Regions from separate parts of the Streptomyces sp. NPDC032126 genome, predicted to be linked through region 2. Evidence: predicted binding sites of a transcription regulator. Region 2 holds the regulator's gene; each other region holds the start of a gene.
The links. The regulator HrcA, encoded in region 2, represses chaperone genes, less so after heat shock. The targets are predictions, from matches to a motif close to TTNGCACTCNGNNNNNCNGAGTGCNAA.

Region 1: a site for HrcA is predicted at 1,539-1,565, ahead of groES (co-chaperone GroES). Genes of this name have one in related genera too.
Region 3: a site for HrcA is predicted at 4,441-4,467, ahead of groL (chaperonin GroEL). Genes of this name have one in related genera too.

Annotation. Positions count from the first base shown of each region.
Region 1 is NZ_JBVIMA010000006.1:278,799-288,371, forward strand. Features, by position in the region: gene ACZ5NW_RS23700 (polysaccharide deacetylase family protein) at 1-684, shown strand, start outside; gene ACZ5NW_RS23705 (polysaccharide deacetylase family protein) at 747-1,508, shown strand; gene groES (co-chaperone GroES) at 1,712-2,020, shown strand; gene groL (chaperonin GroEL) at 2,137-3,762, shown strand; gene ACZ5NW_RS23720 (ester cyclase) at 3,842-4,549, opposite strand; gene ACZ5NW_RS23725 (SDR family NAD(P)-dependent oxidoreductase) at 4,623-5,396, opposite strand; gene ACZ5NW_RS23730 (LysR family transcriptional regulator) at 5,622-6,533, shown strand; gene ACZ5NW_RS23735 (WhiB family transcriptional regulator) at 6,604-6,936, opposite strand; gene ACZ5NW_RS23740 (response regulator transcription factor) at 7,316-7,927, shown strand; gene ACZ5NW_RS23745 (sigma-70 family RNA polymerase sigma factor) at 8,461-9,051, shown strand; gene guaB (IMP dehydrogenase) at 9,205-9,573, shown strand, end outside.
Region 2 is NZ_JBVIMA010000002.1:919,688-929,260, reverse strand. Features, by position in the region: gene hemW (radical SAM family heme chaperone HemW) at 1-267, shown strand, start outside; gene ACZ5NW_RS12685 (DUF3097 domain-containing protein) at 368-1,168, opposite strand; gene ACZ5NW_RS12680 (MBL fold metallo-hydrolase) at 1,200-1,925, opposite strand; gene hrcA (heat-inducible transcriptional repressor HrcA) at 2,076-3,092, shown strand; gene dnaJ (molecular chaperone DnaJ) at 3,093-4,229, shown strand; gene ACZ5NW_RS12665 (nitronate monooxygenase) at 4,330-5,451, shown strand; gene ACZ5NW_RS12660 (16S rRNA (uracil(1498)-N(3))-methyltransferase) at 5,448-6,206, shown strand; gene ACZ5NW_RS12655 (VOC family protein) at 6,223-6,615, shown strand; gene ACZ5NW_RS12650 (hypothetical protein) at 6,804-7,211, shown strand; gene ACZ5NW_RS12645 (S41 family peptidase) at 7,281-9,573, shown strand, end outside.
Region 3 is NZ_JBVIMA010000012.1:17,144-26,716, reverse strand. Features, by position in the region: gene ACZ5NW_RS34005 (alpha,alpha-trehalose-phosphate synthase (UDP-forming)) at 1-797, opposite strand, end outside; gene ACZ5NW_RS34000 (glucosyl-3-phosphoglycerate synthase) at 880-1,824, opposite strand; SAM riboswitch class I at 1,957-2,113, shown strand; gene thrC (threonine synthase) at 2,132-3,415, shown strand; gene ACZ5NW_RS33990 (MoaD/ThiS family protein) at 3,412-3,687, shown strand; gene ACZ5NW_RS33985 (cold-shock protein) at 4,121-4,324, shown strand; gene groL (chaperonin GroEL) at 4,631-6,253, shown strand; gene ACZ5NW_RS33975 (hypothetical protein) at 6,357-6,818, opposite strand; gene ACZ5NW_RS33970 (NADH:flavin oxidoreductase) at 7,017-8,150, shown strand; gene ACZ5NW_RS33965 (metallophosphoesterase family protein) at 8,179-9,033, shown strand; gene ACZ5NW_RS33960 (hypothetical protein) at 9,053-9,573, opposite strand, start outside.

The DNA of each region.
Region 1 (9,573 bases), on a different contig from region 2:
AAGAGGGTCCCGCTGCTCGCCCCCGCGCCCCCCGCGAGGAAACCGCACATCACCACCCGCGAGGGCTTCGAGGTCGACGACCACGAGGAACTGGGCCTGCCGCCCGTCTTCACGACCGTCCCCACCAAGAACAAGGTCGTCTTCCTCACCATCGACGACGGCGCCGAGAAGGACCCGGCGTTCCTGCGGATGATGAGCGAGCTGAAGGTGCCGTACATCGCCTTCCTGTCCGACTACCTGATCAAGGACGACTACGGCTACTTCAAGAAGATGCAGGACAGCGGGACCGTCCTGAACAACCACACCCTCCACCACCCCTATCTGCCGGCGCTGTCCTACGCCCGCCAGAAGCGCGAGATCTGCGGCATGCAGGACGTGCTGCGCGAGCACTTCGGCAAGCGCCCGCTGCTCTTCCGCCCGCCCTACGGCAACTACGACCAGGACACGCTGCGGGCCGCCAAGGCGTGCGGGGTGAGGTACGCCCCCTTGTGGGACGAGGAGGTCTTCGTCGACCACTGGGAGTACCGCGAGGGGGACCGCGACCTCCACCCCGGCGACATCGTCCTCACCCACTTCCGGGGACGGGGCGACTGGAAGGGCACGATGCCCGACATGGTCCGCCGCTTCCTCGACAAGGTCACGGCGAAGGGGTACGCGGTCGCGCGGCTGGAGGACTACCTGTGAGGTGGCGGGGGCTGGTCGCCATCCTGCTGCTGGCCGCCGCGTTGACCGGCTGCGCCCAGCCGATGGCCCCGATCGAACGACTCGGCAAGAAGGCCGCCCAGCGAGTACATGGCGCGCCCGCACATGGCGCGCCCGCACATGGCGCCCCCGCACACGGCGCCCGCGAACATGGGGCCCCCGCACACACCGTCCCCCCACAAGGCCTCCCCGCACACGCCCCCCAGGACCGCCCCCCGTACCGCCTCCCCCCGGTGGTCGACCACGTCCGCACCACCGACCGGGTCGTCTTCCTCACCTACGACGACGGCGCCGACCGCGACCCGCGTTTCGTCGACCTGGTCCGCGAACACCGGCTCCCCGTCAGCATGTTCCTGACCGACAGCGTGGCCGGCCCCGGCTACCCCCACTTCGCCCGCCTGCGCGCGGCCGGCGCCTCCCTGCAGAACCACACCCTCGACCACGCGGCCCTGCGCGGGCTGCCGTACGCCGGCCAGCGCACCGAGATCTGCGGCCAGCAGCAGAAGCTCAGCTCCCGCTTCGGCACCCGCCCCCGCCTCTTCCGCCCGCCCTACGGCACGTACGACACGACGACCCTGCGCGCGGCCGCCGACTGCGGCATCCGGGCGGTGGTGCTGTGGCGCGCCGCGATGGGCCCCACCGATCTGACCTTCACCCGGGGCACCCACCGCCTCCTGCCCGGCGACGTCATCGCCGTCGACCCCGACGAGCTGACCGGCCCCGGACCGCGCGAGCGCACGGCACGGCTGCTGCGGACGGTCCGGGAGCAGGGGCTGAGGGTGGGCCGCCTGGAGGACTACCTGTAGACCGGGAATCCGGCCGACGCGCCGCCGGCATTAGCAGTCCGCTTGACCGAGTGCTAATCACGGTCATAGTCTCGGCTCTGGCACTCCCCAGTGGAGAGTGCCAACAACGCGACGGGCAGGTCCGGCACCCGCGACGACGGATCCACCTGGTCGCCACCTCAGACAGTTAACCCCGTGAGATCTCCGAAGGGGGAGGTCGGATCGTGACGACCGCCAGCTCCAAGGTTGCCATCAAGCCGCTTGAGGACCGCATCGTGGTCCAGCCGCTCGACGCCGAGCAGACCACGGCCTCCGGCCTGGTCATTCCGGACACCGCGAAGGAGAAGCCCCAGGAGGGCGCCGTCCTCGCCGTGGGCCCGGGCCGGTTCGAGAACGGCGAGCGCCTGCCGCTCGACGTCAAGGTCGGCGACATCGTCCTGTACAGCAAGTACGGCGGCACCGAGGTGAAGTACAACGGCGACGAGTACCTCGTCCTCTCGGCTCGCGACGTCCTCGCGATCATCGAGAAGTAGTTCTCCTCAGGCTTTTGCTTCCAGCTGCGCCCTGGCACCCGCGATCGATCGATGAGCCGGGCGCCGGGGCGCAGTTCTTTTACCACTCACAGATTTCCGAGAGGGCTCACGCTGTCATGGCGAAGATCCTGAAGTTCGACGAGGACGCCCGTCGCGCCCTCGAGCGCGGCGTCAACAAGCTGGCCGACACGGTCAAGGTGACGATCGGCCCCAAGGGCCGCAACGTCGTCATCGACAAGAAGTTCGGCGCCCCCACCATCACCAACGACGGTGTCACGATCGCCCGTGAGGTCGAGATCGAGGACCCGTACGAGAACCTCGGCGCCCAGCTGGTGAAGGAGGTGGCGACCAAGACCAACGACATCGCGGGTGACGGCACCACCACCGCCACCGTGCTCGCCCAGGCGCTGGTGCGCGAGGGCCTGAAGAACGTCGCCGCCGGTGCCTCTCCGGCCGCCCTGAAGAAGGGCATCGACGCGGCCGTGGCGGCCGTCTCCGAGGACCTCCTCGCCACCGCCCGCCCGATCGACGAGAAGTCCGACATCGCCGCCGTGGCCGCGCTGTCCGCCCAGGACCAGCAGGTCGGCGAGCTCATCGCCGAGGCGATGGACAAGGTCGGCAAGGACGGTGTCATCACCGTCGAGGAGTCCAACACCTTCGGTCTGGAGCTGGACTTCACCGAGGGCATGGCCTTCGACAAGGGCTACCTGTCGCCGTACTTCGTCACGGACCAGGAGCGCATGGAGGCCGTCCTCGACGAGCCCTACATCCTGATCAACCAGGGCAAGATCTCCTCGATCGCCGACCTGCTGCCGCTGCTGGAGAAGGTCATCCAGACCAACTCCTCCAAGCCGCTGCTGATCATCGCCGAGGACGTCGAGGGCGAGGCCCTGTCGACCCTGGTCGTCAACAAGATCCGCGGCACCTTCAACGCGGTCGCCGTGAAGGCCCCGGGCTTCGGTGACCGCCGCAAGGCGATGCTCCAGGACATGGCGATCCTGACCGGCGCCACCGTCATCTCCGAGGAGGTCGGCCTCAAGCTCGACCAGGTCGGCGTCGACGTGCTCGGCAGCGCCCGCCGCGTCACCGTCACCAAGGACGACACCACGATCGTCGACGGTGCCGGCGGCTCCGAGGACGTGCAGGGCCGCGTCGCCCAGATCAAGGCCGAGATCGAGAACACCGACTCCGACTGGGACCGCGAGAAGCTCCAGGAGCGCCTCGCGAAGCTGGCCGGCGGCGTGTGCGTGATCAAGGTCGGCGCCGCCACCGAGGTGGAGCTGAAGGAGAAGAAGCACCGTCTGGAGGACGCCATCTCCGCGACCCGCGCCGCGGTCGAGGAGGGCATCGTCTCCGGTGGTGGCTCCGCGCTGGTCCACGCCGTCAAGGTCCTGGAGGGCAACCTCGACAAGACCGGCGACGAGGCCACCGGTGTCTCCGTCGTCCGCCGCGCCGCCGTCGAGCCGCTGCGCTGGATCGCGGAGAACGCGGGCCTGGAGGGCTACGTCATCGTCTCCAAGGTCGCCGAGCTGGAGAAGGGCAGCGGCTACAACGCCGCCACCGGCGAGTACGGCGACCTGGTCAAGCAGGGCGTCATCGACCCGGTGAAGGTCACCCGCTCCGCCCTGGAGAACGCGGCCTCCATCGCCTCCCTGCTGCTCACGACCGAGACCCTGGTCGTCGAGAAGAAGGAAGAGGAGGAGCCGGCCGCGGCCGGTCACTCCCACGGCCACGCCCACTGACGTAGGTCGGTAGCCACGCCGAGCCGAGGCCCGGCACCCTGCAGACAAGGGGTGCCGGGCCTCGGCCGTTCGCCGTCCCCTACCGCTCCAGTGCGTCCAGTGCCCCGAGCTGGCCCATCATCCCCAGCCGGTCGTACTGCCACCAGCCCTCGGTGATCTTCCCGTCCGGGGCGCAGCGGTGGATGGTGCACCCGGTCATGGAGACCTTCCGCCCGGTGGACGGGAGTCCCATGAACTCACCCTTGTGGATGCCGTCCCACGTCCAGCGCGTACAGACCCGGTCGCCCTCGGCGAACTGGTCGTCGAGAGTGAACGTGAAGTCGAAGCCGCTCCTCCACATCTCGATCTCGCGCCGGATCGCGTCCATGCCCATGGTGTCCTGCTCGTTGGCCGGGTCATGGTCGTGGTAGTCCTCGATGAGCACCTCGTCGAGGGAGGGCAGTTCACCGGGCGCCGCCAGCAGCGCGAAGAACCGCCGGACGGTCTCGACGTTCAGGTTCTCGTCCCGTACGACGTCCAGATCGGTGAACGTCGGCATCTCGTCGCAGAGCGCGACCATCTCCTGGAAGATGCGGTCGGTCTCGGGCAGATTCGAGTTCCGCATCGCCTCCTCGTACGACGGGAACTCCACGATCTCGATGTAGTGCGACGCGTCCGACCGGTCCTTGCCGATGATGTCGTGCGTCGCGGTCCGCTTCCCCTTGGTCTGTTCGACCCACCTGTCCATCAGCCGGTTCATCTCGTCGAACCGGCTGGTCTTGCAGTCGATGATCTGTACGAACGTCATGGCGCCGCCTCCGGTCCCCCCGGGTCCGGTATGTCCAAGCCCATCTTCCCACCGGAGGCCTGGCGTCACCCGCTCACTGGGGGCCGTACTTGCGCCCCGTCTTCGAGCTGATCCCGCCCAGCATGCCCCGCGGCACCAGCTTGGCCGCGCCCATCAGCACCTTGTAGCGGGGGTCCGGGATCGACACGGTCCGGCCGCGCGCCAGATCGTGCAGCGCCGCCGCGACCAGCTTGTCCGCGTCCAGCCACATCCAGCCGGGGATGTTGTCCGTGCCCATCCCGGCCCGCTCGTGGAACTCCGTCCGCACGAAACCGGGGCACAGTGCCATCAGCCGTACGCCGGCCCCCGCCAGGTCCTTCGCGGCTCCCTGCGTGAACTGCACGACCCACGCCTTCGACGCGCCGTACGTCCCGCGCGGCACGAAGGCCGCGACCGACGCCACGTTGACGACCCCGCCGCGCCCGCGCTCGCGCATCGCCTCCGCCGCGGCCGACGTCAGCCGCAGCACCGCCTCGCAGTGCACCTTCAGCATCCGCAGCTCATCGGCCATCGGTACGTCGAGATAGCGGCCCTTGTTGCCGAAGCCCGCGTTGTTGACCAGCAGGTCGACAGGGCTGCGGCGATCGCCCAGCCGGGCGGCGACCGCCTCGATGCCCTCGTCGGTCGCGAGGTCGGCGGTCAGCACCTCCGCCTCGATGCCGTGCCGGTCGTGCAACTCGGTGGCCTGCTCCCGCAGCCGCTGGGTGTCCCGCGCCACCAGGACCAGATCGTGGCCGTCCGCCGCGAGCCGCCGCGCGAACGCGGCACCGATCCCCGCGGTCGATCCCGTAATCAGAGCCGTTGTCATGGCAGCAGCGTAGTGACCCGGAAGCGGCCCGTCCGCTCCCCGCGTCCGGCCCTCACCGCGGCGGTGACAGGGCCTCAGCCGCCGTTCCGCTCGACGTACTTGCGGCCGCCGCCAGGGACTCCGGGTGCGGCGCCTCACCCGCCGCACGGGATCCGCCCGCACCCTGAGGTCAAAGCGACGAGGCACTATTCGCGCGGACACCCAAGCCTCCCTTATGCTCGAAGGGTGATCGAGGCCCGTCATCTGCGCGTCCTGCGTGCCGTCGCCACCACCGGGTCCTTCTCCGCGGCGGGGCGCGAGCTGGGCTGCACCCAGCCGGCCGTCAGCCAGCAGATGAAGGCCCTGGAGGCATCCGTCGGCACGCCCCTGCTGGTGCGCAGCGGCCGCGAGATGCGCCTCACCCAGGCGGGTGAGGCCCTCGTGCGGCACGCGGCCGGCATCCTCGCCGGGCTGACGGCCGCCGAGGAGGAGGTCGCCGCGATCGCCGGGCTGCGGGCCGGCCGGGTGCGGCTGGTGTCCTTCCCCAGCGGCAGCTCGACCCTGGTGCCCACGGCCCTGGCCGCCCTGCGCGCCGCCCACCCCGGCACCCGCGTCTCCCTGGAGGAGGCCGAACCCCCCGAGTCCGTGGACACCCTGCGGGCCGGCGACTGCGACATCGCGCTCGCCTTCCGCTACGAGAACACGGCGGGCGGCCCGGGGGAGTGGGACGACCTCGTCGTACGGCCCCTGCTGACGGACCGTCTGGTCGGCCTGGTGCCCGAACGGCACCGGCTGGCCCGCGCCGGCGCCGCGGACACCGTGTCGATCGGCGACCTCGCCGAGGAGCCCTGGATCGCGGGCTGTCCGCGCTGCCGGGGGCAATTGGTGGAGGTGTGCGAGCGCGCGGGCTTCACGCCCCGTATCGACTTCGCGACCGACGACTATCCGGCGGTGGTCGGGCTGGTGGGCGCGGGCCTCGGCGTGGCGGTGCTGCCCCAGCTGGCCGTCGCGTCCGTACGGCCGCGCGGGGTGCGGACGGTGCGGCTGGAACCGGCGGTGCGGCGGGAGATCGTGGCGCTGACGCTCCCGGACCTGGCCCAGGTCCCGGCGGTGGCGGCGACGCTGACCGAACTGGAGCGGGCGGCCGTCCGGCAGTGAGAAGCGTCTTCCGGCAGTGAGAAGCGGAGGGCGTGCGAATGCACGCCCTCCGACCTGGGGAAACGTTCCTTCAGTTGTTCGAAGCGACGTCCCGCATGCCTGACGCCGATGCTGTCACGAGGCGGTTGCGTGCCCGCCCCATGAGCTCTTCGCGCTCGTCCTCGGTCAAGCCACCCCACACGCCGTACGGCTCGCGCACCGCCAGCGCATGTGCCGCGCACTGTGCGCGGACCGGGCACCTCATACAGACCTCCTTGGCCGAGTTCTCGCGAGCGCTCCGGGCCGCGCCGCGCTCGCCCTCCGGATGGAAGAAGAGCGAGCTGTCCACCCCGCGACAGGCAGCCAGGAGCTGCCAGTCCCACAGGTCCGCGTTCGGTCCGGGAAGGCGGGAGAAATCTGCCATTGCGTGACCCCTTGTAGCCGTTCTGAGCGGATACGGTGCCCACGACCGTACAACTACGATCTAAGGAGATGAAAATATGACTCATTGCGAATCTAGCCTCAGACACCAGCTAAAGGGAAGAAATAGGGCTGAATGGGGCATGGGTTGTGATGAAAGCTTGAGGGTCCGCGCGGCTGCCTCCGCTGTGTCCGCACCCTCACGTAGAGTGCCGAAGAGTGCACGCAGCCCCGTAACTCTTTCGAGTGACCGTCGTTGAGAGTGCGGAGGCGGTTGAAAACACAAGCGCTCGGGCAGGCGTCCGAGACGGTCGACCGCACAGGTGACGATTCGTACCAGCCTGGAGGCACAAGGTGACGCGCATCAGCTGCGGAGGACGGCCATGACTTCCGTCCTCGTCTGCGACGACTCCCCGCTTGCCCGAGAGGCGCTGCGCCGCGCGGTCGCGACCGTGCCCGGCGTCGAGCGCGTGACGACGGCGGCCAACGGCGAGGAAGTCCTCCGCCGCTGGGGCGCCGACCGCTCGGACCTGATTCTGATGGACGTACGCATGCCCGGCCTGGGCGGCGTCGAGACCGTACGGCGACTGCTGTCCGCCGACCCCGGCGCGCGCATCATCATGCTGACGGTCGCCGAGGACCTGGACGGCGTGGCCCTGGCCGTCGCCGCCGGCGCCCGGGGATACCTCCACAAGGACGCCTCCCGCGCCGAGTTGAGGGCCACCGTGACCCAGGCGCTCGCCGACCCGACCTGGCGGCTCGCCCCCCGGCGGCTGCGGTCGGCCGAGATGGGCGCGGCGCCGACGCTCACCGCCCGTGAGATCCAGGTCCTGGAGGGCATGAGCCATGGCCGCTCCAACGCGGAGATCGGCCGCGAGCTGTTCCTCTCCGAGGACACCGTCAAGACCCACGCCCGCCGTCTGTTCAAGAAGCTCGGCGCCTCCGACCGCGCCCACGCGGTGGCCCTGGGCTTCCGGTGGGGCTTGGTGCGCTAGAGCCTCTCTTCCGGATCTCGCCGGGGTCGCGGGGTCCGGTGCGCACATCTGCGGCGCTGTCGTCACTCTCCCCCACGCTCGGCGTCGCTCGCGCGGGGGGACCCCGATCGCTCCGCGTCGACTCCCTCCCTCCGCCTTGCAGCTGCACGCACCATGCCCCGCTCGGCTTGGCCGGGAGGAGCCGCCGGTCGGAGCCGGCCAGATCCGAGAGAAAGACCCTGGGGCCTCTCTTCCGGATCTCGCCGGGGTCGCGGGGTCCGGTGCGCACATCTGCGGGAGCCCGGCTTCGGCCGGTGCGTGTGACGTGGGCCCGCGCCCCCCAGGGGCGCGGGTGTGAGCCGTCCCTCGGATGCCCGGTGCTCGTTTCGCCGCGGATGCCGCATCCTTGAGGTGTGGAGTTCCTCGGGGACGATTCGGTCGAGCGGAAGGGGAGGGCGCAGGGGATGAGTTCCGGCGCACCTGCTCATAACGCTTCGGTGCACAACGACGGGCGCGGTGCCATGGACCGCACGGGCGCAGGGCACGATGGACCGATGCGCGACGACGAGGTGGCGACTCCTGCTCAGGGTGCGATCGGCGGGCTCGTGCATCGTGCCGTCGACGGCGACGAGCAGGCCACCCATGACCTGCTCGCCCATGTCCACCCCCTCGCCCTGCGCTACTGCCGTACGCGCCTGTCCCGGCTCCCCGGCGACGCGCGCCACTTCGTCGAGGACCTCGCGCAGGAGGTCTGTGTGGCCGTCCTCCTCGCCCTGCCGCGCTACAAGGACACCGGCCGCCCCTTCGAGGCGTTCGTCTTCGCCATCGCCGCCCACAAGGTCGCCGACCTCCAGCGGGCCGCCATGCGCGGACCGGGATCCACCGCGGTCCCCTCCGACGAGATGCCCGAGCGGCCCGACGACTCCCTCGGCCCCGAGGAGCGCGCCCTGCTCAGCAGCGACGCCGAATGGGCGAAGAAACTCCTGGCCAACCTGCCGGAGAACCAGCGCGAGCTGCTCCTGCTGCGTATCGCCGTGGGCCTCACCGCCGAGGAGACCGGACAGATGTTGGGAATGTCACCCGGGGCGGTGCGCGTCGCCCAGCACCGCGCGCTCAGCCGGCTGCGGGCGCTCGCCGAGCAGTAACGCCTAGGGGTTTGGCCCTTCGTTGAACAGGACCTTCCCCGATTCCGTACGAACATACGAAGCCGAAGGTCACCTCCCGCCATGGAATGAGACAGGTCCGCTTCCCGTTAGCATGGACATCCGCACCGATCAAGGCCATTTGGGGAAGGTGTCATGACTGCCAACGTCGACGGAGTGCCCGGTAAATTCGCGACCCTCGGGCTGACCTACGACGACGTGCTGCTGCTGCCGGGTGCATCCGAGGTGCTCCCCAACGCGGTCGACACCTCGTCCCGGATCTCCCGCAATGTCCGGGTCAATATCCCGCTCCTGTCCGCCGCCATGGACAAGGTCACCGAGTCGCGCATGGCGATCGCGATGGCCCGTCTGGGCGGCGTCGGTGTACTGCACCGCAACCTGTCCGTCGAGGACCAGGTCAACCAGGTCGACCTCGTGAAGCGCTCCGAGTCCGGCATGGTCACCGACCCGATCACCGTGCACCCCGAGGCCACGCTCGCCGAGGCCGACGCGCTGTGCGCCAAG
Region 2 (9,573 bases):
GCCGCGGCGCTGGCCTCCGGCCGCTCTCCGGGGGCGGGGCGTGAGGTGCTGTCGGAGGAGGATCGGCGGGTCGAGCGGATTCTGCTGGAGCTGCGGCTGCGCGAGGGCGTGCCCCTGTCGCTGCTGTGCGAGCAGGGCCTCAAGGCGTCCCACAGGGCTCTGTCGGAGGGGCTGCTCCAACAGGGCCCCTACGACGAGGGACGGGCCGTGCTGACCCTGCGGGGGCGGTTGCTGGCGGATGCGGTGGTGCGGGACCTCGTGGATTAGGTGCCTAAGGGGGTGCCGGGTTCTGTTGAGTGGCGGCTGCGGGTGCGTTGTGGCTTGTCGCGCAGTTCCCCGCGCCCCTAGGTGGGTGCAGTGCACCTTCCTATTCCGTGACGAAGTCGATCAGCTCTTCCACGCGCCCCAGCAGCTCCGGCTCCAGGTCCTTGTAGGAGTTCACCCGCTTCAGGATCGCCTGCCAGACCGCGCCCGTGTTCTCCGAGGGCCAGCCCAGCGCGCGGCACACGCCCGTCTTCCAGTCCTGGCCGTGCGGGACGCGGGGCCATGCCTCGATGCCCAGGGACGACGGCTTCACCGCCTCCCAGATGTCGATGTACGGGTGGCCCACGACGAGCGCGTGGTCGCTCGTGACCTGCTGGGCGATGCGCCATTCCTTCGTGCCGGGGACCAGGTGGTCCACCAGGACGCCCAGGCGCGCGTCCGGGCCGGGGGAGAACTCCGCGACGATCGACGGGAGGTCGTCCACGCCCTCCAGGTACTCCACGACCACGCCCTCGACGCGCAGGTCGTCGCCCCACACCTTCTCGACGAGTTCCGCGTCGTGCCGGCCCTCGACGTAGATGCGGCCGGCGCGGGCCACGCGCGCGCGTGCGCCGGGGACGGCCACCGAGCCGGACGCGGTACGGGTGGGACGTACCGGCGCGGCGGAAGGCCTCACGAGCGTCACCGTCCGGCCCTCCAGCAGGAAGCCCCCCGGCTCAAGGGGGAACACCCGGTGCTTGCCGAAGCGGTCCTCCAGGGTCACCGTGCCGGCCTCGCAGCGGATCACCGCGCCGCAGAAACCGGTGGCCGGTTCCTCCACCACCAGGCCCGGGTCGGCGGGGACCTCGGGCACCGGCTTGGGCTTCTTCCACGGCGGGGTCAGGTCGGGTGAGTACTGGCGCATTCGGATGACGATAGGACCAGTGGATGCCGGCTCAGCGCGACACGCCGAAGCGCTCGGCGAGGGCGTCCCGTTGCCGTCGTACGAACCCGGCGTCCACCAGCGCGCCGTGACCCGGCACGTACACCGCGTCCTCGCCGCCCAGCGACAGCAGCCGGTCCAGTGCCGCCGGCCACTGCGCCGGTACTGCGTCCGGGCCCGCCTGGGGTTCGCCGGACTCCTCGACCAGGTCGCCGCAGAACACCGTCTCCCGTTCGCCGGGGATCAGGACCGCGAGGTCGTGGGACGTGTGGCCGGGGCCGACGTTCGCCAGCAGGACCTCGCGGCCGCCGCCCAGATCCAGGGTCCACTCCCCGGAGACCAGATGGCGGGGGGTGACCAGGGCGTCCGCCGCCTCCTCGGCCGCCGCCTCGTCCAGGCCCTGACGGACCGCGTCGGCGCGCAGCTCCTCCGCCTCGCGCGCCAGCAGGGCGTCCAGCCCCACCGCGCCGAACACCTCCGCGCCCGCGAACGCCGCCGCCCCGAAGACGTGGTCGAAGTGGGGGTGGGTGAGAGCGAGATGGGTCACACGACGGCCGGCGAGCTCCTCGGCCTCGTACCGCAGCCGCGCCCCCTCCGCCACGCTGGAACCCGGGTCGATCAGCAGTACGCCCGCCGCCCCGACGACGAGTCCCACCGTGCAGTCCCAGCCAGGCAGCCGGCGGCGCCCCACGCCGGACGCGATCCGCTCCCATCCCAGCTCTTCCCAAGTCACCGTCATGCGGCGAGGCTAACGGTACGGCCGCGAGGCGGAGACCGGCCTTGCCCAGGGAGTACCCCACCGCCGTACACTGGCGGGTAGCCCTGGCACTCGGAAGGGCAGAGTGCCAGGCGGGATGCCACGGGACATGACATCTGGAGGTGGACGCGGATGCTGAGCGAACGACGGCTGCAGGTGTTGCGCGCCATCGTTCAGGACTACGTCGGCACCGAGGAGCCGGTGGGCTCCAAGGCGCTCACCGAGCGGCACAACCTCGGCGTCTCCCCGGCCACCGTGCGCAACGACATGGCGGTGCTGGAGGACGAGGGCTTCATCGCGCAGCCGCACACCAGCGCCGGGCGGATTCCGACGGACAAGGGCTACCGGCTGTTCGTCGACAAGCTGGCCGGCGTCAAGCCGATGACCGGGCCCGAGCGTCGGGCGATCCAGAACTTCCTCGACGGCGCCGTCGATCTCGACGACGTCGTGGCCCGCACGGTGCGGCTGCTCGCGCAGCTCACCCGGCAGGTCGCCGTCGTGCAGTACCCGTCCCTGACCCGTTCCACCGTGCGCCATGTCGAGCTGCTGTCGCTCGCTCCGGCGCGCCTGATGCTCGTGCTGATCACGGACACCGGGCGGGTGGAGCAGCGGATGGTGGACTGCCCGGCTCCGTTCGGCGAGACCTCGCTCGCCGATCTGCGGGCGCGGCTGAACAGCCGGGTCGCCGGCCGTCGCTTCACGGACGTTCCGCGTCTCGTGGAGGACCTGGCCGACGCCTTCGAGGTCGAGGACCGCGGCACGGTCTCGACGGTGCTCTCCACCCTTCTGGAGACGCTCGTCGAGGAGAACGAGGAGCGGCTGATGATCGGCGGCACCGCCAATCTCACCCGCTTCAACCATGACTTTCCCCTCACCATCCGGCCCGTCCTGGAGGCCCTGGAGGAGCAGGTCGTGCTCCTTAAACTCCTGGGCGAGGCGGGGGATTCGGGCATGACCGTGCGCATCGGGCACGAGAACGCCTACGAGGGACTCAACTCCACGTCGGTGGTGTCGGTGGGCTACGGTTCGGGCGGCGAGGCAGTCGCCAAGCTCGGCGTGGTCGGCCCGACCCGCATGGACTACCCGGGAACGATGGGAGCGGTACGCGCAGTGGCACGGTACGTCGGACAGATCCTGGCGGAGTCGTAGGTGGCCACGGACTACTACGCCGTTCTCGGCGTGCGTCGCGACGCGTCGCAGGAAGAGATCAAGAAGGCCTTCCGGCGGCTCGCGCGCGAGCTGCACCCGGACGTCAACCCGGATCCGAAGACCCAGGAGCGGTTCAAGGAGATCAACGCCGCCTACGAGGTGCTGTCGGACCCGCAGAAGAAGCAGGTCTACGACCTCGGCGGCGACCCCCTCTCGCAGTCCGGCGGCGCCGGCGCGGGCGGCTTCGGGGCCGGTGGCTTCGGCAACTTCTCCGACATCATGGACGCCTTCTTCGGCACGGCGTCCCAGCGGGGGCCGAGGTCGCGGACGCGGCGCGGCCAGGACGCGATGATCCGGCTGGAGGTCGACCTCGACGAGGCGGCCTTCGGCACGACCAAGGACATCCAGGTCGACACGGCGATCGTCTGCTCCACCTGTAGCGGTGAGGGCGCCGCGCCGGGCACGTCCGCCCAGACGTGTGACATGTGCCGTGGTCGCGGTGAGGTGTCCCAGGTGACCCGGTCCTTCCTGGGCCAGGTCATGACGTCCCGCCCCTGCCCCCAGTGCCAGGGCTTCGGCACGGTCGTCCCGACGCCGTGCCCGGAGTGCGCGGGCGACGGCCGGGTCCGCTCCCGGCGCACCCTCACGGTGAAGATCCCGGCCGGTGTCGACAACGGCACGCGGATCCAGCTCGCCGGTGAGGGCGAGGTCGGCCCCGGCGGCGGTCCCGCCGGTGACCTGTACGTCGAGATCCATGAGCTGCCGCACGCGATGTTCCAGCGGCGCGGGGACGACCTGCACTGCACGGTGACCATCCCGATGACGGCCGCGGCCCTCGGCACCAAGGTGCCGCTGGAGACGCTGGACGGCATGGAGGAGGTCGACATCCGGCCCGGTACCCAGTCCGGCCAGTCGATCCCGCTGCACGGCCGGGGCGTCACCCATCTGCGCGGCGGCGGCCGGGGCGATCTGATCGTCCACGTTGAGGTCCAGACCCCGACGAAGCTCGACCCGGAGCAGGAGCGGCTGCTGCGCGAGCTGGCCAAACTCCGGGGCGAGGAACGCCCCCAGGGCCAGTTCCAGCCGGGTCAGCAGGGGTTGTTCTCCCGGCTGAAGGACGCGTTCAACGGCCGCTGACGAGCGCCGGGGACGGGGTGTGGTCCACCGGGTTTCCGGTGGGCCAGGCCAAGGGAAGCCCGGGTTCGGTGTTGTCCGGAGGACGTGACAACATGCCGTCATGTCCTCCGCACTGACCGATCTCTTCCCTCTGCCGATCGTGCAGGCCCCCATGGCGGGCGGTGTCTCCGTGCCCGGCCTCGCCGCCGCCGTCAGTGAGGCGGGCGGGCTCGGTTTCCTGGCCGCTGGGTACAAGACCGCCGACGGGATGTACCAGGACATCAAGCAGCTGCGCGGGCTGACCGGCCGCCCCTTCGGCGTGAACCTCTTCATGCCGCAGCCGGAGTACGCCGAGTCGGGCGCGGTCGAGCTCTACGCCCATCAGCTCGCCGGCGAGTCCGCCTGGTACGAGACCGAGCTGGGCGACCCCGACAGCGGCCGCGACGACGGCTACGACGCCAAGCTCGCGGTGCTGCTCGACAACCCGGTACCGGTGGTCTCCTTCCACTTCGGCGTGCCGAGCCGCGACGCGCTCGACTCGCTGCGCCGCGCCGGCACCCTCACCCTGGTCACCGCGACGACCGCCGAGGAGGCCCTCGCGGTCGAGCGGGCGGGCGCCGACGCGGTGATCGTGCAGGGCGTCGAGGCCGGCGGCCACCAGGGCACCCACCGGGACGTCCCGGAGAACGACGGCGCCGGCATCGGTCTGCTCTCCCTGCTCGCCCAGGTCCGCGAGACCGTCGGCATCCCGCTGGTCGCCGCGGGCGGCATCATGCGCGGCGGCCAGATCGCCGCCGTCCTCGCGGCGGGCGCGTGCGCGGCGCAGTTGGGCACCGCGTTCCTGGCCACGCCCGAGTCCGGCGCGAGCGCCGTGCACAAGCAGGCGCTGACCAACCCGCTCTTCGCCCGCACCGAGCTGACCCGCGCCTTCTCCGGCCGCCCGGCGCGCGGCCTGGTCAACCGCTTCCTGCGCGAGCACGGGCCGTACGCGCCCGCCGCCTACCCGGAGGTCCACCACCTCACGGCCCCGCTGCGCAAGGCGGCCGCCAAGGCGGGCGACGCGCAGGGCATGGCGCTGTGGGCGGGGCAGGGTCACCGGATGGCCCGCGATCTGCCCGCCGGGCAGCTGGTGGAGGTGCTGGCCGCCGAGACCGACGCGGCCGTGACAGCGTTGTCGCGCGGATCCTGGCATGGATCCTCGCTTGGAGCTTCGCGCGGATCTTCGTCGGAGGAGGAGCGATGACGGCACCGGTGTTCGTGGTCGAGTCGTTCGACGGGCCCGCCCTCAGCGGCGGCGAGTTCGTCCTGGAAGGAGCCGAGGGCCGGCACGCCGTGTCCGTGAAGCGGCTGCGGCCCGGCGAGGAGGTCGTCCTCACCGACGGGCGCGGCCGCTGGGCGCAGGGCGTCGTCACGGCCACCGAGGGCAAGGACCGCCTGGTGGTCGGCGGCCTGGACGACGTCACCGAGGAACCCCCGGAGCAGCCCCGGATCACCGTGGTCCAGGCGCTGCCCAAGGGCGACCGCGGTGAGCTGGCCGTGGAGACGATGACCGAGGTCGGTGTCGACACGATCGTGCCGTGGCAGGCGGCGCGCTGCATCACCCAGTGGAAGGGCGAGCGCGGCCAGAAGGCCCTCGCCAAGTGGCGGGCCACGGCCCGGGAGGCGGGCAAGCAGTCCCGCCGGGTGCGCTTCCCGGAGGTCGCGGACGCGGCAACGACCAAGCAGGTTGCGGCACTTCTCGCCAAAGCCGACTTCGCCGCCGTGCTGCACTCCGACTTCGAGCACAGCAGCGCCGCCCTCGCCACCGCCGAACTCCCCACCGAGGGCGAGATCGTGCTGGTCGTCGGCCCCGAAGGGGGCGTCGCCGCCGACGAGTTGGCGCAATTCGCGGAGGCGGGCGCGAAGACGTTCGTGCTCGGACGTACGGTGCTGAGGACATCGACCGCCGGTACGGCGGCGGCCGCCCTGCTCCTCGGCCGCACCGGCCGCTGGTCCTGAACCCAGGGGGGACACCGTGGAACTCGCCCAAGTACGGCTGCTCGTCACCGACTTCGCCGCCTGCTACCACTTCTACGCCGACGTCCTCGGCCTCAAGCCGCAGTCGGGGGCGGTGCACGGGCCGTACGAGAAGTTCAGCCCGGCCACCGGTTCGGCGGGGATCGCCATCCAGGACCGGGCGATGATGGCGGAGATCCTGGGCGAACTCGGCGAGGAGGCCAACGGCCACCGCTCCCTGGTCGCCCTGCGCGTCGACGACCTGGACGCCTACTGCGCCCAGATCGCCGCCCGGGGCGCCACCCTGATCCACGGCCCCGCCTCCGTGTCCGACCGCATGCGCGCCGCCCACCTCAAGGATCCCGAGGGCAACGTGGTGGAACTTCAGGAGTGGCTGCTGCTGCGCGGATAGCTCCGCTGGTGGGGCCGTATTTCGGCTTCGGGTCCGTTGTGGCTGTATGCGCCCTACCCGCTCGTGCCCGTGAGTGGCAGGCTGCGTGCATGGTTGGTCGCGTTCGGGCTCTTGGGGTGGCCGGGGTCGCTGTGGTGGGGCTCTTCGGGGTCGTCGGGTGCGAGCCCGGGGGGCCGGGGGCGGTGTCCGTGGCGTACACGACCGACCAGGCCGCGACGCGCGAGATCCAGCAGCACGACGTCAAGGTGAACTGGCTCAACTGCACGGGCCAGTACGGCGACGGCGAGAAGATCGTCACCATCGACTGCCGGGGCCGGACCGGCGACGACCGGAACATCACCGTCAAGGGGAAGGTCACCCGGGCCGTCGACGGGGCCTGTGTGCGCGGGGATCTCACCGCCGAGGTCGGCAACAAGCAGCTGTTCCATGTGAGCGGGCTCGGCGACTGCAAGTCGGCGAGCCCCTCGCCGGTCGAGCCGCCCCCGTCGGCACGGCCCGGCCAACCGAACCGGCCGGGTCGGCCCACCGCCACCGTCACGGTCACGAAGACCGTGTGGTGCCCGGGTGACCCGCACTGCCCGGTGCGGGGCAAGTGACCCGGCGGGGCAAGGGGCAAGTGATCGAAACCCGTGGCCGAAGGGCGGGCGCGTGCATAGGGTGATCGGGTGACCCAGTCCTCGTCCGCGACGTCTGCCGCATACCTCAGATTCCCGCACCCGCACGGCGACTTGGTGACCTTCACCGCCGAGGACGACGTGTGGATCGCGCCCCTCGACGGCGGCCGCGCCTGGCGGGTCAGCGTCGACAACGTCCCCGTGACCGGCCCCCGTATCTCCCCCGACGGCACGACCGTCGCCTGGGCCTCCACCCGCGACGGCGCCCCCGAGGTGCACATCGCCCCGGTCGACGGCGGCCCCTCCACCCGGCTGACGCACTGGGGCAGTTGGCAGACCCGGGTGCGCGGCTGGACCCCGGACGGCCGGGTCCTCGCGCTGAGCACCTACGACCAGGCGTCCCTGCGCCGCAGCTGGGCCCGCGCCGTCCCGCTCGACGGGGGACCGGCGACCACCCTGCCGTACGGGCCCGTCGGCGATGTCGCGTACGGCCCGCACACCGTCCTGCAGTCCGCGATCAGCCGCGAGGCCGCCCACTGGAAGCGCTACCGGGGCGGTACGGCGGGCAAGTTGTGGATCGACCGGGACGGCGACGGCACGTTCGTCCGGGTGCACGAGGGACTCGACGGCAACCTCGAATCCCCGGTGTGGGTGGGGGAGCGGCTCGCCTTCCTCTCCGACCACGAGGGCACCGGCGCCCTGTACTCCTCCCTCGCCGACGGCTCCGACCTGCGCCGGCACACCCCCCTCGGCGGCTTCTACGCCCGCCACGCCGCGGGCGACGGCACCCGGATCGTCTATGTCTCGGCCGGTGAGCTGTGGATCCTCGACGACCTGGACGGCGCCGAGCCGCGCCGCCTCGACGTCCGCCTCGGCGGGCAGCGCGTCGACCGCCGGCCCCGGCCCGTCACCGCGTCCCGCTGGCTGGGCGCCGCCGCCCCCGACCACACGGCGCGCGGCAGCGCCGTCGAGGTGCGCGGCGCCATCCACTGGGTCACCCACCGCTCCGGTCCCGCCCGCGCCCTCGCCGCCGCACCCGGGGTACGGGCCCGGCTGCCGCGCACCTTCCGCGCGGAGGGCGAGGAGTGGGTGGTGTGGGTGACGGACGCGGAGGGCGAGGACGCCCTGGAGTTCGCCCCGGCCACCGGGCTCGCCCCCGGCGCCACCCCGCGCCGGATCGGCGCCGGACGCCTCGGCCGGGTCCTGGAGCTGGCCATGGCCCCCGACGGCAGCCGTGCCGCCGTCGCCGCGCACGACGGGCGGCTGCTGCTCGTCGAGCGGGACAGCGGCGAGATCCGCGAGGTCGACCGCAGCGAGGACGGTGAGGTCTCGGACCTGGTGTTCTCCCCGGACTCCACCTGGCTGGCCTGGTCGCACCCCGGGCCGCGGCCGCTCAGCCAGCTCAAGCTCGCCAACACCACCGACCTGTCGGTCTCCGAGGCGACCCCGCTGCGCTTCCGGGACTACGCGCCCGCCTTCACCCTCGACGGCAAGCACCTGGCGTTCCTGTCGACGCGCGCCTTCGACCCGGTCTACGACCAGCACGCCTTCGACCTGTCCTTCGTCGTGGCCGCCCGCCCGTATCTGATCACGCTGGCCGCGACCACGCCCTCGCCCTTCGGGCCGCAGCGGCACGGGCGGCCCTTCGACGCGCCGGACAAGGACGAGACGCCCGACAGCGAGGGGACCCCGGCGACCCGGATCGACCTGGAGGGACTCGCCGAGCGCATCGTGCCGTTCCCGGTCGAGGCCGGCCGCTACTCCGGCCTGGCCGCCGCCAAGGACGGCGTGTTGTGGCTGCGCCACCCCGTGCGCGGTGTCCTCGGCGCCTCCCGGGCCACCCCGGACGACCCCGATCCGCGCACCGAGCTGGAGCGTTACGACCTCGTCCAGCGGCGCCTGGAGCATCTCGCCGCCGACGCCGACGACTTCGAGGTCAGCGGCGACGGCAAGCGGCTGCTGCTGTGGTCCGACGGCAAGCTCAGGGTCGTACCGAGCGACCGGCGGGCCCCGGGCGACGACGACTCGGACGGCAACATCACCGTCGACCTCGGCCGGATCCGCCAGACCGTCGACCCGGCCGCGGAGTGGCGGCAGATGTTCGACGAGAACGGCCGCATCATGCGGGACAACTTCTGGCGCGCCGACTTCGGCGGCGTCGACTGGGACGCCGTCCTCGACCGCTACCGGCCCGTCCTCGACCGGGTGTCGACCCACCACGACCTCGTCGACCTGCTCTGGGAGGTGCACGGCGAGCTGGGCACCTCGCACGCCTACGTCATTCCGCGCGGCGGATACGGCAACGGGGCCCGCCAGGGCCTGCTCGGCGCCGACATCTCCCGCC
Region 3 (9,573 bases), on a different contig from region 2:
CGCAGGAACTCGGCGTCGGCGCCGAGCCCGTACACACCGATCCGGGTCCTGCGCACCGGAGGGACGCCGTCACGCAGGTGTTCGACGGTCTTGACCGGGTCGCCCGCCGGCCAGCTCAGGGTGATGTCGCCCCGGCCGGTGGCCTCGGCGCAGGCCATGAAGGCACGCGCCCAGCGATAGGTCAGGAAGCCGAGCTGGTCCGCACCGAGCATCCCCCACACGAGCTGCCCGCGGATGTCCTCCGGGAGGATCTCGAAATACTCCACCGGCGCCCACGGCGTGTGCGAGAAGTGACCGATGCGCAGGTCGGGGCGCAGGTCACGGAGCATCCCGGGGACCAGACAGAGGTGGTAGTCCTGGACGAGGACGGCCGCGCCCGGCGCCGCCTCCTGCGCCAGCGCCTCCGCGAAGGCGCGGTTGTAGCGCTCGTACGACGCCCACCGCCGCCGGAACTCCGCGTCGAAGACCGGCTCCAGCGGGGTCTGGTACAGCATGTGGTTGATGAACCACAGGACGGAGTTGGCGATGCCGTTGTAGGCGTCCTCCAGCACGTCGGCGGGGACGGCCAGCATGCGGGTGCCGGGCTCGGCCACCCCGCGCCGTACCGCCTCCCGGTCGCCGTCGGACAGCGCGGCGCACACCCAGAGCGCGCCGGCCTCCGGCCCGATCGCCGACAGCCCGGAGACCAGCCCGCCCCCGCCGCGTCTGGCCGTGAGCGAGCCGTCCTCCCGCACTCCGTACGAAACCGGGCCGCGATTGGACGCGACCAGCACCTCAGCGCCGTGCGTGGAAGCCATACGCCTCAACTTAGCCCTACCGCGAAACGCTCAAACGTACGGTTCCGCTCGGTGGGCGACCGTATACGGAGACGTACCGGCTTCAGGCCACCTTGCGGGCGGCGTACTCGGCGATCTCCACCATGGGCGGCCGCTCCTCCGTGTCGACGGAGTACGTGCGGGGTTCGAAGCCCTCCTCGCCCCGCTCGAACTGGGTGAGGGAGGGGCGGACGAGGTGACCGCGGGCCAGCCGGAGCTGGGCCGTGCGGTAGATCGCCGCCGCCATCCGGCCCAGCGCCTGCCCGTCCTGGTGACGGTGCTTGCGCACCCCCACGTCGACCTGCGCCAGGGCGTCCAGACCCACCAGGTGCAGGGCGTCCACCAGCATGCCCAGCTCCACGCCGTAGCCGACGGGGAAGGGCAGCTGCTCCAGCAGGCCGCGGCGGGCCGCGTACTCGCCGCCGAGCGGCTGCACGAAACCGGCCAGTTGCGGCCAGTGCATGTTCAGCAGCGGGCGGGCCATCAGCTCGGTCACCCGGCCGCCCTGGCCCGCGGCGCCGGCCAGCGGACGGTCGTACATGCCCTTGACGAGATCCACGCCCGGGTCGGTGAACAGCGGGCCGACGATCCCGGTGACGAAGTCGGAGGAGAACTCCTTCAGGTCGGCGTCGATGAAACAGACGATGTCCCCGGTGGTGACCAGCAGGGACCGCCACAGCACCTCGCCCTTGCCGGGCAGGGCCGGGATGCGCGGCAGGATGTCGTCGCGGTGGACGACCCGGGCACCCGCGGCGGCGGCGACCTCGGAGGTGCGGTCGGTGGATCCGGAGTCGACGACGACGATCTCGTCGACCAGCGGCACCTGCCGCATGAGGTCGTGGCGGATCACGGCGACGATGTCCCCGACCGTCTCCTCCTCGTTCAGCGCGGGGAGCACGACGGACACGGTCTGCCCGGTGGCGCGCTTGGCCGCCATGACCCGATGGAGCGGGCGATCGGCGACGGACCAGGAGCGGGTGGCCAGCCAGCGCTCGACTTCTTCCAGCACAGTCAGCGGCTCCTCACGGGTTGTCTCGCGGTTCGGACGACTCTCTCAACTGTCCTGGCCGTCGGTTACAGTCTTGAACAACGCTGATGACCATCGCATGTCGGTGGATGTCGGCGCCCAAAAAGTTCATACCGCTCATCCAGAGGGGCAGAGGGACACGGCCCGATGAAGCCCCGGCAACCCTCCAGTCGGTTCTCGTAGATCAGTGTTTGATCGTTCCGCGAGGCTCCCGGCTAGGGAAGGTGCCAAATCCGTCTCACGGCGAGGTGCGTCGTGAGGAAGATGAGGAGAAAGGGCCTCGCCTCACATGGCTGCGCAGACTGTTGCAAGCACCACTGATTCCACCGTAGACCTCGGTCCCGCCGCGGCGCTGAGCTGTCGCGAGTGCGGCCACCGCGTGCCGCTCGGCCCGGTCTTCGCGTGCGAGGAGTGTTTCGGCCCGCTCGAGATCGCCTACGACTTCTCCGCGTACGACAGCGAGGAGCTCCGCAAGCGCATCGAGGCGGGCCCCGCGAACATCTGGCGGTACGCGCCGCTGCTGCCGGTCCCGGCCGACGTGGCCGACAAGCCCAACATCAACCCCGGCTGGACCCAGCTCGTCAAGGCCGACAACCTGGCGCGCGAGCTGGGAGTGACCGGCGGGCTGTATGTGAAGGACGACTCCGGCAACCCGACGCACTCCTTCAAGGACCGCGTCGTCGCCCAGGCGCTGGAGGCCGCGCGGGCCTTCGGCTTCACGACCCTCTCCTGCTCCTCCACGGGCAACCTGGCCGGTGCCGTCGGCGCCGCCGCCGCCCGCGCCGGCTTCCGCTCCTGCGTGTTCATCCCGCACGACCTGGAGCAGGGCAAGGTCGTCATGGCCGCGATCTACGGCGGCGAACTCGTCGGCATCGAGGGCAACTACGACGATGTGAACCGCTTCTGCTCGGAGCTGATCGGCGACCCGGCCGGCGAGGGCTGGGGCTTCGTCAACGTCAACCTGCGGCCGTACTACGCCGAGGGCTCCAAGACGCTGGCGTACGAGATCTGCGAGCAGCTCGGCTGGCGGCTCCCCGACCAGCTGGTGGTGCCGATCGCCTCCGGCTCCCAGCTCACCAAGATCGACAAGGGGCTCCAGGAGCTGATCAAGCTCGGGCTCGTCGAGGACCGGCCGTACAAGATCTTCGGCGCGCAGGCCGAGGGGTGCTCGCCGGTGTCGGTGGCCTTCAAGGCGGGGCACGACGTGGTGCGGCCCCAGAAGCCGAACACCATCGCCAAGTCGCTGGCGATCGGCAACCCGGCGGACGGCCCCTATGTGCTCGACATCGCCCGCCGTACCGGTGGTGCGGTGGAGGACGTGACCGATGAGCAGGTCGTGGACGCGATCAAGCTGCTGGCGCGGACCGAGGGGATCTTCGCGGAGACCGCCGGCGGTGTGACGGTGGGTGTGACGAGGAAGCTCATCGAGAACGGTCTTCTCGACCCCACGCTCACGACCGTCGTACTGAACACCGGTGACGGCCTCAAGACCCTCGACGCGGTGGCCGGCACCGGCCTCACCGCCACCATCCGCCCGAACCTGGACTCCTTCCGAGAGGCTGGCCTCGCATGAGCGTCAACGTCCGCATCCCCACCATCCTGCGCACCTACACGGGCGGTCGGGCCGAGGTCTCCGCGGAGGGGGCGACCCTCGCCGAGGTCATCGCCGACCTGGAGAAGAACCACACCGGCATCGCCGCACGGGTGCTCGACGACCAGGGCAGGCTGCGCCGGTTCGTGAACGTCTACGTCAATGACGACGACGTGCGTTTCGAGCAGGGCCTGGAGACGGCGACCCCGGACGGCGCGGGTGTCTCCATCATCCCGGCCGTCGCGGGCGGCTGATCATTACCTTCGGTAACGGGAGTTACCGAGAGTTCATCGAATTGCCCCCTCCGTGAGAGAAGCGGAGGGGGCAATTCTGTGTGATTGAGCGCGGTACAGTTGGGGAACGCGCTCCCGGCCCCCCGGTTGGAAGCCCTTGATTTCTGCCTTACACCCGACAAGAAGTAGCCAAACTGTGCGCTTCTTTCGCGGCTTTTGTTCCCTTTGTGGGGCCCGACTTGACCCGAAGTCAGGGCAATTGTCCCCACATTCCGGGCCTGTCGTGCCCAGAATTCTCGTCCGATTGACCTGTTGCAGACGGCAGTTGGACAGATACATTCAGCCGCGGTCGACGCGTTCCGGCGCACGCCCCCAACCAAGACTGGGGGGTGAGGTCTGACCCGGATCCGCGAAGTGTGGATCTGTGCAAGGGCCAGTAATAGGGGAGTTAGGCATGGCTCAGGGCACCGTCAAGTGGTTCAACGCGGAGAAGGGGTACGGCTTCATCGCGGTCGACGGTGGTGCGGACGTCTTCGTCCACTACAGCGCGATTCAGATGGACGGCTACCGCACCCTGGAAGAGGGCCAGCGGGTCGAGTTCGAGATCTCGCAGGGCCAGAAGGGCCCGCAGGCCGACATGGTTCGCGTCACCGCCTGAACATTCATTTCCGCGAAGGGCCCGCACCCGTCATGGGTGCGGGCCCTTCGCGCTGCCCGGAGCCGGCCGGGGAGCCGCCGACACGTGGGCCGCAGGGGGTCCCTCTGCGAGAGGCGCTTGCACTCGGCAGGGGCGAGTGCTAATCATTGGCGTTAGCACTCTGAAGGTGAGAGTGACAAAGAAGGACCGGGTCGGTGAGGCCCGCAGGCCGGGTGGGGCAAGGAACCACGAGGCAGGCAGGCCGTCCGTCGCGGGCGCGGGCGCGGTCCGAAGGAATCACCCCCAGTCCTGGAGGGACCACTTCACATGGCCAAGATCATCGCGTTCGACGAGGAGGCGCGGCGCGGCCTCGAGCGCGGCATGAACCAGCTCGCGGACGCCGTGAAGGTGACGCTCGGCCCCAAGGGCCGCAACGTCGTCCTCGAGAAGAAGTGGGGCGCCCCCACGATCACCAACGACGGTGTGTCCATCGCCAAGGAGATCGAGCTCGAGGACCCGTACGAGAAGATCGGCGCCGAGCTGGTCAAGGAAGTCGCCAAGAAGACGGACGACGTCGCCGGCGACGGTACGACCACCGCCACCGTCCTCGCCCAGGCGCTGGTCCGCGAGGGCCTTCGCAACGTGGCCGCCGGTGCCAACCCGATGGCTCTGAAGCGCGGTATCGAGAAGGCCGTCGAGGCCGTCTCCGCCGCCCTCCTGGAGCAGGCGAAGGATGTCGAGACCAAGGAGCAGATCGCTTCCACGGCCTCCATCTCCGCCGCCGACACCCAGATCGGCGAGCTCATCGCCGAGGCCATGGACAAGGTCGGCAAGGAAGGCGTCATCACCGTCGAGGAGTCGCAGACCTTCGGTCTGGAGCTTGAGCTCACCGAGGGCATGCGCTTCGACAAGGGCTACATCTCCGCCTACTTCGCGACCGACATGGAGCGTATGGAGGCCGTCCTCGACGACCCGTACATCCTGATCGCGAACTCGAAGATCGCGAACGTGAAGGACCTGCTCCCGCTCCTGGAGAAGGTCATGCAGTCGGGCAAGCCGCTGCTGATCATCGCCGAGGACGTCGAGGGCGAGGCCCTGTCGACCCTGGTCGTCAACAAGATCCGCGGCACCTTCAAGTCCGTCGCCGTCAAGGCCCCGGGCTTCGGCGACCGCCGCAAGGCGATGCTGAACGACATCGCCATCCTCACCGGCGGCGAGGTCATCTCCGAGGAGGTCGGTCTCAAGCTCGAGAACACGACCCTCGACCTGCTGGGCAAGGCCCGCAAGGTCGTCATCACCAAGGACGAGACCACCATCGTCGACGGCGCCGGCTCCTCCGAGCAGGTCGCGGGCCGCGTGAACCAGATCCGCGCCGAGATCGAGAACAGCGACTCGGACTACGACCGCGAGAAGCTCCAGGAGCGCCTGGCGAAGCTCGCGGGCGGCGTGGCCGTCATCAAGGCCGGTGCCGCCACCGAGGTGGAGCTCAAGGAGCGCAAGCACCGCATCGAGGACGCCGTGCGCAACGCCAAGGCGGCCGTCGAGGAGGGCATCGTCGCCGGTGGTGGCGTGGCCCTGCTGCAGGCCTCCCAGGTCTTCGAGAAGCTGGAGCTGGAGGGCGACGAGGCCACCGGTGCCGCCGCCGTCAAGCTGGCCCTCGAGGCCCCGCTGAAGCAGATCGCCGTCAACGCCGGCCTCGAGGGCGGCGTCGTGGTGGAGAAGGTCCGCAACCTGACCCCGGGTCACGGCCTCAACGCCGCGACCGGCGAGTACGTCGACCTGGTCGCCGAGGGCATCATCGACCCGGCGAAGGTGACGCGCTCCGCGCTGCAGAACGCGGCCTCCATCGCCGCGCTCTTCCTCACCACCGAGGCCGTCATCGCCGACAAGCCGGAGAAGGCCGCGGCCCCGGCCGGCGGCGGCATGCCGGGCGGTGACATGGACTTCTGATCGACCTCTGGTTCGATCAACCGTCCTACGGACCGAGGGCGGCACCCACAGCCACGGCTGGGGGTGCCGCCCTCGGGCGTTTTTCGGCTTGAGCTTCCGGGGCTCACTCGGGGCACGCGCCGTCCGTGACGTCCACGTCCAGCATCGCCTTGTCGCCGTGGGGGACAGAGGTGATGTGCAGGCAGAGCGCCGCGTCCGTGCCTGAGCCCGTCACCGTGTACGTCGAGTCGGTCGTGCGGGTCACCGTCGGGCCGTACGAAGGGCCCACGCCCGCCTTCTCGAAGGCGTCGTCGATGTACATGTCGTAGCCGAGCCACTCGTCGACGACCACCGGTTCCGCCTCCAGCCTCGCCGCCGCCTTCCGCGTCGCCTCCCGCAACTCGCCCTCGCTCCACCTCGACTCCTGCCGCAGAAAGATCAGCGCGCCGATCACGAAGGCGAGGGAGAGGAAGATCAGAGCCAGGCCCAGGGGGTTGTTCGGGTTGTAGTAGTACCGGCCCCGCTTTCTGGTGAAGACCGGCTCGTCGTCCCTGCCCTCGCTGCCTCCGCCGCCCCCGCTCGTCATGGGCGTCATCCTGTGCCACCGCGCCACGGGGCGCCAGAGACTTTCCCCCTGTGTCCGCCGCCTCGCCGGATGGGGGACGTGGTCCGTGTCACACCGGCTGGGGGCGGCGGGGCGGAATGGGGGAGGGGCGGGCTCCGTTCTCGTAGGCGTGGTGCATGCGTATGCACATACCGTCCAGTCGCTCACAGAGGAGCCCCCGTGACCCTCACCTCCCCCGAGTCCGCCGCTTCCCGCGCGGCCGAGATTCTCGCCCGGCCCGTGTCCATCAACGGCCTGACCCTTCCGAACCGCATCGTGATGGCGCCCATGACCCGGATGTTCTCGCCGGGCGGCGTGCCCGGTGAGGACGTGCGGTCGTACTACAGCCGTCGCGCCGCCGCCGGTGTCGGTCTGATCGTGACGGAGGGGACGTACGTCGGGCACGACTCGGCGGGGCAGAGCGACCGGGTGCCGCGGTTCCACGGGGAGGAGCAGCTCGCCGGGTGGGCGAAGGTCGCCGACGCCGTGCACGCGGCCGGCGGGAAGATCGTGCCGCAGCTGTGGCACATCGGGATGGTCCGCAAGGAAGGGGAGCCGCCGTTCGCCGACGCTCCCGCCGTCGGCCCCTCCGGGATCCGGCTCGACGGGACCGAGGGCGCCGGTCGGGCCATGACCCAGCGCGACCTCGACGACGTCATCGGGGCCTTCGCCGAGGCCGCTGCCGCCGCCGAGCGGATCGGCTTCGACGGGGTCGAGCTGCACGGCGCCCACGGCTACCTCATCGACCAGTTCCTGTGGGCCGGCACGAACCGCCGTACCGACGCCTACGGCGGTGACATCGCCGCCCGCACCAACTTCGCCGCCGAGATCGTCGCCGCCGTGCGCGAGACCGTCTCCGCCGACTTCCCCGTGATCTTCCGCTACTCGCAGTGGAAGTCCGAGAACTACGACGCCCGGCTCGCCGAGACCCCCGAGGAGCTGGACGCCGTCCTCGCCCCGCTCGCCGCGGCCGGTGTCGACGCCTTCCACGCCTCCACCCGCCGCTACTGGCTCCCCGAGTTCGAGGGCTCGGACCTCAACCTCGCCGGCTGGACGAAGAAGCTGACCGGCAAGCCGGCCATCACCGTCGGCTCGGTCGGCCTCGACGGCGACTTCATCCGCGCCTTCGCGGGCGAGGGCGCGCCGATCGGCAGCCTCGACAATCTCCTCGACCGCCTGGAGCGCGACGAGTTCGACCTCGTGGCGGTCGGGCGCGCGCTGCTCCAGGACCCCGAGTGGGCGGCGAAGGTGCTGGCCGGCCGCTTCGAGGACCTGGCGCCCTACGACGCGGCGGCCCTGAGGACCCTCAGCTGATCGCCAACGCCCGTGTATGGTCCGGGAGATGAGGATCCTTCATCTCTCGGACACGCACCTCGACCGCACCGACGCCCCCAACGCGCGGGGCGTCAACGCCACCGAGTCCCTGCGGCTGATGCTCGCCGAGCTGCGGCATCTGCGGGGGGTCGACGCCGTGATGGTGACCGGTGACCTCGCCGACGACGGGGCCGTGGAGGCGTACACGACCCTGCGGGAGCTGGTCGGCGGCTTCGCGCGCTCGCTCGGCGCGCCCGTCTTCTACACCACCGGCAACCACGACGAACGGTCCGCCTTCACCAAGGTGCTGGGCAACGGGCACGCCGAGGCGGAGCTCGCCCTGCCCGGTGAGGAGCGGGCCGCCGTGAGCACCGTCGGCGGGTGGCGCCTGGTCACCCTGGACTCGCTGGTGCCGGGGAAGGTGTACGGGCGGCTGGGCGAGGGGCAACTCGCCTGGCTGCGGGAGGTGTTGAGCACGCCCGCCGAGCGGGGGACCGTCCTCGCCTTCCATCATCCGCCCATCGCCCTGGACCTCTCGGCGACCCAGCGGCACTTCGGGCTGCGCGACGCCGGGGAACTGGCCGACGCGATCCGGGGAAGTGATGTGAAGGCGGTGCTCACCGGGCACTACCACCTTCAGCTCTCCGGCTTCCTGGAGTCGGTGCCGGTGTGGGTGACGCCCGGCGTCGTCAATCGCATCGACCTCACGACCGCGCCGGGGACCGAGCGGGCCGTGCGCGGGGCGTCCGCCTCCCTGGTGGAGCTGGGCGGGCCGGGCGGTCCGCTGTTCCACACCTTCCACGCCCGGGATCCGCGCGCCCACGAGACGGTGTACGAGATCGACGAGGAGCGGACGCGGGCGTTCATCGCCCGCGAGAGCTGAGCGCAGGGGGTGTGCGCCGTCAGAGATTGCCGAGCGGCTCGATGTCGACCTTGACCGGGTTGCCCCAGACGCGCAGCACCTCGTAGTCCGTGAACTCGTGGACCAGCCGGTACGCCATCGCCGGGCGGGAGCCGCGGCGCAGGGCGGCCAGATACAGCTCGGCCTCCCGGCGGTCGCGGCGCGGGGTGCCGCACAGCTGCCACTCCTGGCCGTTCCACAGCTCCGGCAGCCAGCGCTGCTGGGGCTGCGGGCGGTCGCCGCGGACGCCGTAGCGGGAGGGGGCGGTCTCGATGTGCTCGGCGGGGCGGGGGCGGCCGTAGGCGCCGTCGAACTCGGAGCGGCGTGCGGTGCGCCGCCGGGTCTCGCACAGCAGGCACAGGTCGGGGGCGCTCTCGTCGACGGGGCCGTTCGGATGCTCGGCGCACCGCGTGGTGGCGGGCGTACCGACGCTCTCGTCCAGGAGCTCCAGGGCCCGCCGCAGATCGGCCTTGACCTCGTGCAGCCGGGCATCGGGCGTATCGGCGGTCAGCGCCTCACCGT